One region of the Alteromonas nitratireducens genome, then DNA from elsewhere that is predicted to be linked to it. Evidence: predicted binding sites of a transcription regulator. Region 1 holds the regulator's gene; each other region holds the start of a gene.

Region 1 (3,179 bases):
TACCGCTGGAGCGGTTATCGGCAAAGTTTTTTAACCGGATTAGCCACGCACCCCCAGCATATGGCAAATGGCATAGCTTAGTTCGCTGCGGTTTAACGTATAGAAATGAAAGTGCTTCACGCCCTCTTTGGCTAACACCTTGACCATGTCCATCGCAATGTTGGCGCCAATCAGGTTACGGGTGGTCTGGTCGTCCTCATCCAGTCCTTCAAAGTGTTTATGCAGCCAGCCGGGCACATGGACGTTGGTGAAACCGGCGAACTTAATGAGGGTCTGGTAGTTGGTTACAGGCAGGATCCCCGGCACAATATCCAAATCAATACCGGCTGCCGCAGCGCGGTCGCGGAAGCGCAAAAAAACACTGGTGTCGAAGAAAAACTGGGTGATTGCCTCACTGGCCCCTGCTTCTGCTTTGCGCTTCAGGTTGAGCAGGTCGAACTGGGCATTCGGGGCTTCGGGATGCTTTTCCGGGTACGCCGCCACTGAAATGTCAAAGTCGGCAACGTCTTTTAACAGGGCCACCAGGTCAGAGGCATACATATCGGTTTTGGTAACACCCTGGGGCAGATCGCCACGTAACGCAACAATACGACGTATGCCGGAATCCCAGTAATCGCGTGCAATCTGCTGCAACTCTTCTTTCGACGCGTCGACACACGTAAGGTGTGGTGCGGCGGCAACACCCGTTTGCTGGTGGATGCGCTTGACGACGTCATGGGTGCGATCACGCTCACCGCTGTTGGCTCCATAGGTGACTGACATATAGCTGGGCTTCAGGGGCGCAAGACGTTCAACCGACTTCCACAGGGTCTTCTCCATCTGCTCAGACTTTGGCGGGAAAAATTCAAACGACACGTCAATATCGCGCAGTTCTGACAAAGACTGGTTGAGTGCGTCCACACCCTGAGCATAAGACACCATAACGAAACCCTTCATAGACGTTTAGACGTCTAAACTAATTAATATATGTCTAGACGTCAAGCGGTTTACACTGCTCAATTGACCTTTTCTGTGCATTGTTTAAAATTTCACAAAATTAAAACAAACAAAAAAGCAGGCAACCTAATGGCAAAATGGAATGGTAAGTATATTCATCCCTACGCGGAGCACGGGAAAAAGAGTGAGCAGGTAAAGAAAGTTACCGTGTCCATTCCTATTAATGTGCTGAAGGTGCTGACCGACGAGCGCACGCGCAGACAAATTAACAATCTGCGTCATGCAACCAATTCGGAATTATTGTGCGAAGCGTTTTTGCATGCGTTTACCGGTCAGCCGTTGCCCAGTGACGACGATTTACGCAAAGACAACCCCAACCGCATTCCGGCCGAGGCCAGAAAGATTATGCAGGAGATGGGACTGGAGCTGGAAATTGAACAGGAAAATGGCCCGGACTAATACCGGGCCTTTTTATAACTACGATCAGTCCTGCTGGTACGAGGCCGGCAGGGTATCGAGTCGGGCGACACCCGAATCTATCGCCGCTTTTGCTACCGCAGTCGCAATACGCGAACACAAACGCGGATCCATCGGTTTAGGAATAATGTAGTGTTTACCAAAGGTCAGTGATTCACTCTTACTGGCTTTCAGCACCTCTTCAGGAACCGGCTCCTTTGAAATAGCGCGGATCGCCTCAACCGCCGCCACCTTCATTTCGTCGTTTATTGCGGTTGCCCGCACATCCAGTGCACCACGGAAAATAAACGGGAAGCACAGGACATTGTTAACCTGATTCGGATAGTCTGAGCGGCCTGTCGCCATAATCAGATCATCGCGTACGGCGTGAGCCAGCTCCGGCTTGATTTCCGGATCCGGGTTGGAGCAAGCGAACACGATGGGGTTTTCCGCCATCAGCGCCAGCGTCTCTGGCGGCAGTACATCCGGGCCAGACACACCTACAAAGATATCTGCACCTTCCATGACATCGTCGAGGGTGCGCTTGTCAGTATTGTTGGCAAACAGTTTTTTGTGTTCAGTCAGATCGTCGCGGCGGGTATGGATAACGCCTTTGCGATCAAGCATGTAGATACGCTCGCGCTGTGCGCCACATTTTATCAGCAGTTCCATACAGGCCACGGCTGCCGCACCGGCTCCCATACAGACAATGGTCGCGTCTTCAATTTGCTTACCCTGAATTTCGAGGGCGTTCAGCATACCGGCGGCGGTGACGATGGCGGTGCCATGCTGATCATCATGAAACACCGGAATGTTACAGCGGCGAATAAGTTCCTGCTCAATCTCAAAACATTCCGGCGCTTTGATATCTTCTAAGTTAATACCGCCAAAGGTGTCAGCAATGTTTGCGACGGTATTAATGAATTCTTCAGTGGTGCGGTGTTTGACTTCGATATCAATAGCGTCCAGTCCTGCAAACCGTTTAAACAGCAGTGCCTTGCCTTCCATGACCGGTTTTGACGCAAGCGGCCCGAGGTTGCCCAGACCAAGGATAGCTGTACCGTTACTGATCACCGCAACCATGTTGCCTTTGGCGGTGTACTGGTAGGCCAGATCCGGATCATCGGCAATTTCGCGCACCGGCTCGGCTACGCCCGGACTGTATGCCAGTGCCAGGTCGTCAACACTGTCGGCGGGTTTGGAAAGTTCGACGCGAATTTTGCCCGGGGTAGGTTTAGCATGATAATCAAGCGCGCGTTGTCTGAAGTCTGACATGGGTAAGCGTATCCTTTTTGTAGGGTTGAGGTGTTTGCTTTTTCGGCAATGCCAGTGTTGTTATTGTTTATTATTGGCGATGACAGTGCTGAAAACCGTACCTGATGCTGCCTCATCAGGCCAGGCGGCGTGAACTCTACCATGCAGTATTCACCAGACATATCTGATCAGCGACTGACATCACTAATCTAATAGACTGGTGTCAGGAAAACCAGCGAGATCTGCGAATAGCTGATATAAATTTTATTTATGCAAAATGGTTTTGCTATATAGGAAATGTATCTGATGACGTGATGGATGAACGGGCACAAAAAAAGCGCCCTGAAGGCGCTTTTTTGATGATACAGCCGGACTTATTTTTTGCCCAGTGCACCAAAACGTTTCTTGAAGCGGTCAACACGACCACCAGTGTCAACGTTACGCTGCTTACCAGTGTAGAACGGGTGACACTCTGAACATACGTCCAGGTTGATGTCTTTGCCCATGGTAGAGCGAATTTTCATTACGTTACC
Region 2 (3,179 bases), on a different contig from region 1:
CCGGCAATATACTCAGAGGCGGTTTGCGGGTCGACCCAGTCAGCAAACAGTCCTTTGAAGAAAATCCAGCCCAGTAGTGCCATGGTAAAGGGCTTGATAAGCCAGTTAATCACCAGTGTCAGGACCAGGCCTTTCGGCTTTTTACCGACATCCTTTATAGATGAAAAGTCGATTTGCACCATCATCGGGTAAATCATCAGCCAGATAAGGACGGCGATGACCAGATTGACATGCGCATACTCCAGTTCGCTGATACGTTGAAATCTGTCAGGCATCTGTGGCCCGACAATGATCCCGGCAAGAATGGCAAGCCCCACCCAAACGGATAAATAACGTTCGAAAATTCCCATAGTGTCCTCGTTTACTTGCGGTTACTGCGCGCCCTGCGCGCTAATCGCAGCCAGCAGGCCGGCTTTGTCTGCGCCGGCTTCCAGTTGGTCGCGCATCAGTAATACGCGCTGTGTTATTTTAGCCATACAGTCCCCGAAGGCGGCATTGATATGTGCATCTGAGCCGGTCACTTTTGAGGGGTCGGCCAGCCCCCAGTGAAGTTTTATCGTGTTACCCATCCATAGCGGACAGCTTTCACCCGCAGCAGAATCACAGACGGTGATCACCAGGTCCGGTGCAAAGTCTTCAAATTCATCCCACGACCGGCTTTGAAGCTCCGCCGTGCTGATTCCAGATGCCTGCAGAGAACGCAGCGTTTGCGGATGGACTTCGCCAGCGGGCTGACTGCCGGCACTGCGCGCAGTGATCAGGTCGCCAGCCAGATGGTTGGTGATGGCCTCGGAGAGAATGCTGCGGCAGCGGTTGTGCGTGCAGATATATAATATTTTCATTGGCTTTCCTGTTAACAACAGCGCCCGGCGGCAGCCTGAACTGCCGTCAGGCTCTGCATTGATTCATGGAGTGTATCCTGTTGTGCTGCGCCTGCGGCGTTAAGTACCGCTGCCGCCCAGTCGGGCAGTGAGGGGTGCAGGCGATAAAAGACCCATTTTCCCCGGCGCTCATCGGCCAGCACACCGCACCGCCTTAAATCCCGTAAACAGCGGGAGACCTTCGGCTGGTCAAGGCGGATAGCCGTGATCAGATCGCACACGCACGCCTCGCCGACCTGACGAATGAGTAGCGTCAATGACAGTCGCGTAGGGTCTGACAGGCACCTGAACAAATCCTGTGGTGTCATAATTAAAATATGTGAATTTTTACATATGTAAATATTTGCATGTAAAAGGCCCGTCATCAAATGAAAGTTTAGTGACACAACTGTTTCACCTGGCGCACAAGTGGCATTTTTTTGTTTCATTAAGTGAAATACTGTCTGCTGGAATATGCAGTTGACAGATAGACGTCCATACGGCAAATTGAACCCATGAACGCGAATATGATGACCACCACCGGCATGATGATTACCACCTCGTTGAGGGCGGTCGCTGGTTAGTGCGTTAAATTTACAGACCAGAGAAGCCCGCCTCACCGAGAGCGGGTTTTTTTTTACCGCACAAACCGGTGTCGGCCAGGCCAGAGAAAGGAGCAGCACATGAAAGTCTTGAAGTTTGGAGGATCGTCCCTCGCTGACGCACCGCGCTATCTTGCCGTAACAGAGATTTGCCTGGACACGCACAGTACCGAGGGGGCCGCTGTCGTGCTGTCTGCGCCCAAAGGCGTGACCAATGCCCTGTCTTCACTGTGTGAACAGGCTGCGGCAGGAGACGATACCGCGCCACTGTTTACCAGGCTGGAAGCGACCTTAAATGGCATCAATCAGGCGCTGGCTGAGCAGGTAGCCGGTTACGACCGGACCAGAGTGACGACCTTTGTTGAAGCACAGCTGGCGCTGCTGAAAAAGCACCTCGAAGGCATTCGGTTGCTTGGCGTGGCACCTGATCCTGTGGCTGCCGGGCTGCTGAGTATTGGTGAATACGTGTCGGTGACTTTTTTCTCTGCCGTGCTGTCAGCAAAAGGGGTGAAAAACCGAATTATTGACCCGGTAAAATATGTGCTGGCGGAAGGCAGTTACCTGGACAGTATTGCCGATGTTGCGTTGAGCAAGGCCCGTTTTTCTGACGTGCCGGTGGATGGCAGTGAACTGTTAGTGATGCCCGGGTTTGTGGCGGCCAATGAAGCAGGCGAAAAGGTCACTCTGGGGCGTAACGGCTCTGATTATTCTGCGGCGGTGCTGGCTGCCTGTATTGATGCCAGTTGCTGTGAAATCTGGACAGATGTGGATGGCGTGTACAATGCCGACCCGAATCAGGTGGAAGGCGCAGTATTGCTGGACAAGCTGACCTATCAGGAAGCCATGGAGCTGTCCTACTTCGGGGCTAAGGTTCTGCACCCGAAAACCATCGGGCCGATTGCCCAGCATCATATTCCCTGTTTAATCCGTAATACACTGAATCCAGCCGCGCCGGGCACCCTGATCAGCAATGAAGCGAGTGATATCTGGACGTCGGTGAAGGGTATTTCCCAGCTTGACGACATCACCATGTTCAACGTGGCGGGTCCTGGTCTGAAAGGGATGGTCGGTATGGCCAGCCGGGTTTTTGAGGTGATGTCGAACGCGAATATCTCCATCAGCCTGATTACGCAGTCATCGTCAGAATACTCGATCAGCTTCTGTATACAGAGCAAAGATGCACAACGGGCACTGAACCTGCTGGAAGATGCCTTTGCGCTGGAACTGCAGAACCAACTGCTTGATCCGATTGAAGTGCGTCATGATCTGGCCATCGTCACGCTGGTGGGTGATGGAATGCGCCAGACCAAAGGGCTGGCGGCCCGCTTCTTTGGCTCACTGGCACAGGCCAGAGTCAATAATGTGGCGATTGCCCAGGGCTCGTCAGAGCGTTCTATTTCGACCGTGATTGAAAGCAAGCGCGCGAAAAAAGCGGTGCGGGTGATTCATCAGAACTTTTTCTCAGACCGCCATACTATCGATGTTTTTCTGGTGGGGTGCGGCAATGTCGGTACTGAGCTGCTCAGCCAGATTGCCCGTCAGCAGCCTGCGCTACTGACCCGCAACGTGCAGCTGAATGTATACGGTATTGCCAACAGCCGTAAGCTGCTGCTTGATGCTGGTGGGATAGATTTGTCCGGCGACTGGAAAGCGCGGCTTGAACAGGCCACCGACATTTTCTCTGTCGACCGTCTGCATGACTTCGTTAACCACAACA
Region 3 (3,179 bases), on a different contig from region 1:
CCTGAAACGCCTGAACCTGATTGTCGGGTGTCGGGGTATAGGCGGCCTGGGCCTGCATAGCGGCAAGCAACATCAGGCATAGCAATAGCAACCGCGCGAATGGAGGGTTCATGCGTTCGTGTTCGCCCTTGAGAGTGTGCGTAAGGGATACCGTTAAGTGTAGAAACCAACCACAAACAACGCGAATAAAATTGGCGTTTTAACGTTATTTTTTAGCGTGAAAACTATCCGGGCGTACGCCAGCTGCAGCCTGAGGGGTGATACAAAAGGGGCAATAAATACCATGCCCGCCGTGTGGCGGGCATGTTGAGGACTTAAACAGAAGCTTTCAGCGCGTCGGCTTTATCGGTGCGTTCCCACGGGAATGCATCGCGACCAAAGTGTCCGTAGGCGGCAGTCGGTCGATAAATCGGGCGCTCCAGGTCGAGCATCTTAATCAGACCGTACGGACGCAAATCGAAATGTTCGCGTACCAGCGCCACCAGTGTGTTTTCATCCACAACACCGGTACCAAAGGTTTCAATGCTGATCGACGTAGGCTCGGCGACACCAATCGCGTACGAGATCTGAATTTCACAGCGCTTGGCCAGGCCCGCAGCAACAATATTTTTTGCCACGTAGCGACCTGCATAAGCCGCAGAGCGATCTACTTTGGACGGATCTTTACCGGAAAACGCACCGCCACCATGGCGTGCCATACCACCGTAAGTATCTACGATGATTTTTCTGCCTGTCAGACCACAGTCACCCATTGGCCCGCCAATCACAAAGCGTCCGGTTGGATTAATGTGGAACTGGGTTCTGGCATCCAGCCATTGTGCAGGCAGCACAGGTTTAATGATTTCTTCCATGACAGCTTCACGCACCTGTTCGGTGGTAACGGTGTCACAGTGTTGGGTAGACAATACAACCGCGTCGATACCTACCGGCACATCATTTTCGTATCGGAAGGTAACCTGGCTTTTTGCGTCAGGACGCAGAAAGTCGAGCTGACCAGACTTTCTGACTTCGGCCTGTTTTTGAACCAGACGGTGTGCGTAGGTGATCGGCGCAGGCATCAGTACGTCGGTTTCGTCACTGGCATAACCAAACATCAGGCCCTGGTCGCCAGCGCCCTGATCTTCCGGCCGCGCGCGGTCAACGCCCTGGTTAATGTCGGGTGACTGCTTGCCAATGGCGTTGAGTACTGCGCAGGATTCGGCATCAAAGCCCATATCAGAATGCGTGTAACCAATGTCTTTCACGGTCTGACGTGTCAGTTCTTCTATGTCTACCCAGGCAGAGGTTGTGATTTCACCCCCCACCAGAACCATACCGGTTTTTACATAGGTCTCGCAGGCTACCCTGGCGTGCGGGTCCTGCTCGAGAATTGCATCTAGAACCGCATCAGATATCTGATCGGCGATTTTGTCCGGGTGGCCTTCTGAAACTGACTCAGAAGTAAAAAGATGGGTAGCCATAAATTCTCCATTGAATACGTCACCGTAGCAATAAGGCTGCATTGTACTGATTTAATCTGCGAATGCCAGTCTTTACTTCTGGACGTCTAAAAGTCTATCTGTTACGTTTTGTTGACACGATACGATCAGAGTTATCGGCTTTTTTCCCGCAAACCAAAGTCGATAGGGTATAAACCTGCCCAGAGACTATTTACCGCCGTAAAACCATTGAACTGTGCGGGTGCTTGGGGGAGAATAACCGCCACATCTGACACGTGGTAAAAAGGCGCGCAGCGTAGTGACGCGCAGCGAAGTGAAAAGACACCGCTTACGCAACCATCATCCCGCGCCGGTCACACACACAACAATCAGGAGATAACATGCCCTCAAGACGTGAACTCGCCAACGCCATTCGCGCGTTAAGTATGGATGCCGTTCAAAAAGCTAAATCAGGCCACCCTGGTGCGCCGATGGGAATGGCCGATATTGCGCAGGTACTGTGGGGGGATTTCCTGAGTCATAATCCGGCGAACCCGGGTTGGGCTAACCGCGATCGCTTTGTGTTGTCGAATGGTCACGGCTCTATGCTGTTGTATTCGCTGCTGCATCTGACCGGATACGATCTGCCTATCGACGAGCTAAAACAATTCCGTCAGTTGCATTCACGTACGCCGGGTCACCCGGAATACGGTTATGCGCCAGGCGTTGAAACAACAACCGGTCCGCTTGGGCAGGGGATCAGCAATGCCGTCGGTATGGCTGTTGCTGAAAAAGTGCTGGCCGCGCAGTTCAACCGTGATGGCTATGACATTGTCGATCACTACACCTATGCTTTCCTTGGCGACGGCTGTCTGATGGAAGGGATTAGTCACGAAACCTGTTCACTGGCGGGCACGCTTGGTCTGGGTAAACTGATTGCATTCTGGGACGACAACGGCATTTCTATTGATGGTGAGGTAGAAGGCTGGTTCACTGACAATACGCCAGAGCGTTTCCGTGCCTATGGCTGGCAGGTGATTGAGCATGTTGATGGCCATGACGCAGATCAGGTCAGTGCTGCAATCAAACAAGCGCAGGCGAATACCACGCAGCCAACCCTGATTTGCTGTAAAACGATCATTGGTTTTGGTTCTCCTAACAAACAGGGTACCGAATCGTGCCACGGCGCCCCGCTGGGTGACGACGAAGTGGCGGCAGCCCGTCAACAACTGGGCTGGAACTACGCGCCTTTTGAGATTCCGCAGGATATTTATGCGTCCTGGGATGCGCGTGACGCGGGTCAGCAGGCTGAAGCAAGCTGGAACGAGACGTTTGCTGCTTATCAGAAAGCCTTTCCTGAACTGGCGAAAGAATTCTTGCGCCGGGTTAATGGTGAGCTGCCGGCCGACTTTGCCAACAAAGCGGATGCCATCATTGCTGATCTGCAGGCGAACCCGGCGTCAGTGGCGACCCGTAAAGCCTCACAGAATACACTGAACGCTTTTGGTCCGCTGTTGCCTGAACTGCTCGGCGGCTCCGCTGACCTGGCAGGTTCAAACTTGACATTATGGGACGGCAGTAAAGGCGTTGAAGCTGGTGATGCAGGCGGTAACTATCTGTATTACGGGGTGCGTGAGTTTGGTATGTCAGCGATGATGAACGGTATTGCCCTGCATGGCGGCTTTAAAGCCTACGGCGCAACCTTCCTTATCTTTATGGAATACGCCCGTAACGCGGTACGTATGGCCGCACTGATGAAGC

Evidence for each region. The regulator MetJ, encoded in region 1, represses methionine synthesis genes. The targets are predictions, from matches to a motif close to TAGACGTCTAGACGTCTA.
Region 2: a site for MetJ is predicted at 1,349-1,366, ahead of thrA (bifunctional aspartate kinase/homoserine dehydrogenase I). Genes of this name have one in related genera too.
Region 3: a site for MetJ is predicted at 1,540-1,557, ahead of metK (methionine adenosyltransferase). Genes of this name have one in related genera too.

What each region holds. Positions count from the first base shown of each region.
Region 1 covers NZ_JBFNPK010000013.1:44,878-48,056, reverse strand. Annotated here, with positions in the region: gene metF (methylenetetrahydrofolate reductase) at 40-921, opposite strand; gene metJ (met regulon transcriptional regulator MetJ) at 1,066-1,395, shown strand; gene AB1N33_RS11950 (malic enzyme-like NAD(P)-binding protein) at 1,420-2,667, opposite strand; gene rpmE (50S ribosomal protein L31) at 3,021-3,179, opposite strand, start outside.
Region 2 covers NZ_JBFNPK010000002.1:173,546-176,724, forward strand. Annotated here, with positions in the region: gene arsB (ACR3 family arsenite efflux transporter) at 1-350, opposite strand, end outside; gene AB1N33_RS03365 (arsenate reductase ArsC) at 372-842, opposite strand; gene AB1N33_RS03370 (metalloregulator ArsR/SmtB family transcription factor) at 854-1,138, opposite strand; gene thrA (bifunctional aspartate kinase/homoserine dehydrogenase I) at 1,544-3,179, shown strand, end outside.
Region 3 covers NZ_JBFNPK010000015.1:67,078-70,256, forward strand. Annotated here, with positions in the region: gene AB1N33_RS13035 (hypothetical protein) at 1-112, opposite strand, end outside; gene metK (methionine adenosyltransferase) at 315-1,460, opposite strand; gene tkt (transketolase) at 1,820-3,179, shown strand, end outside.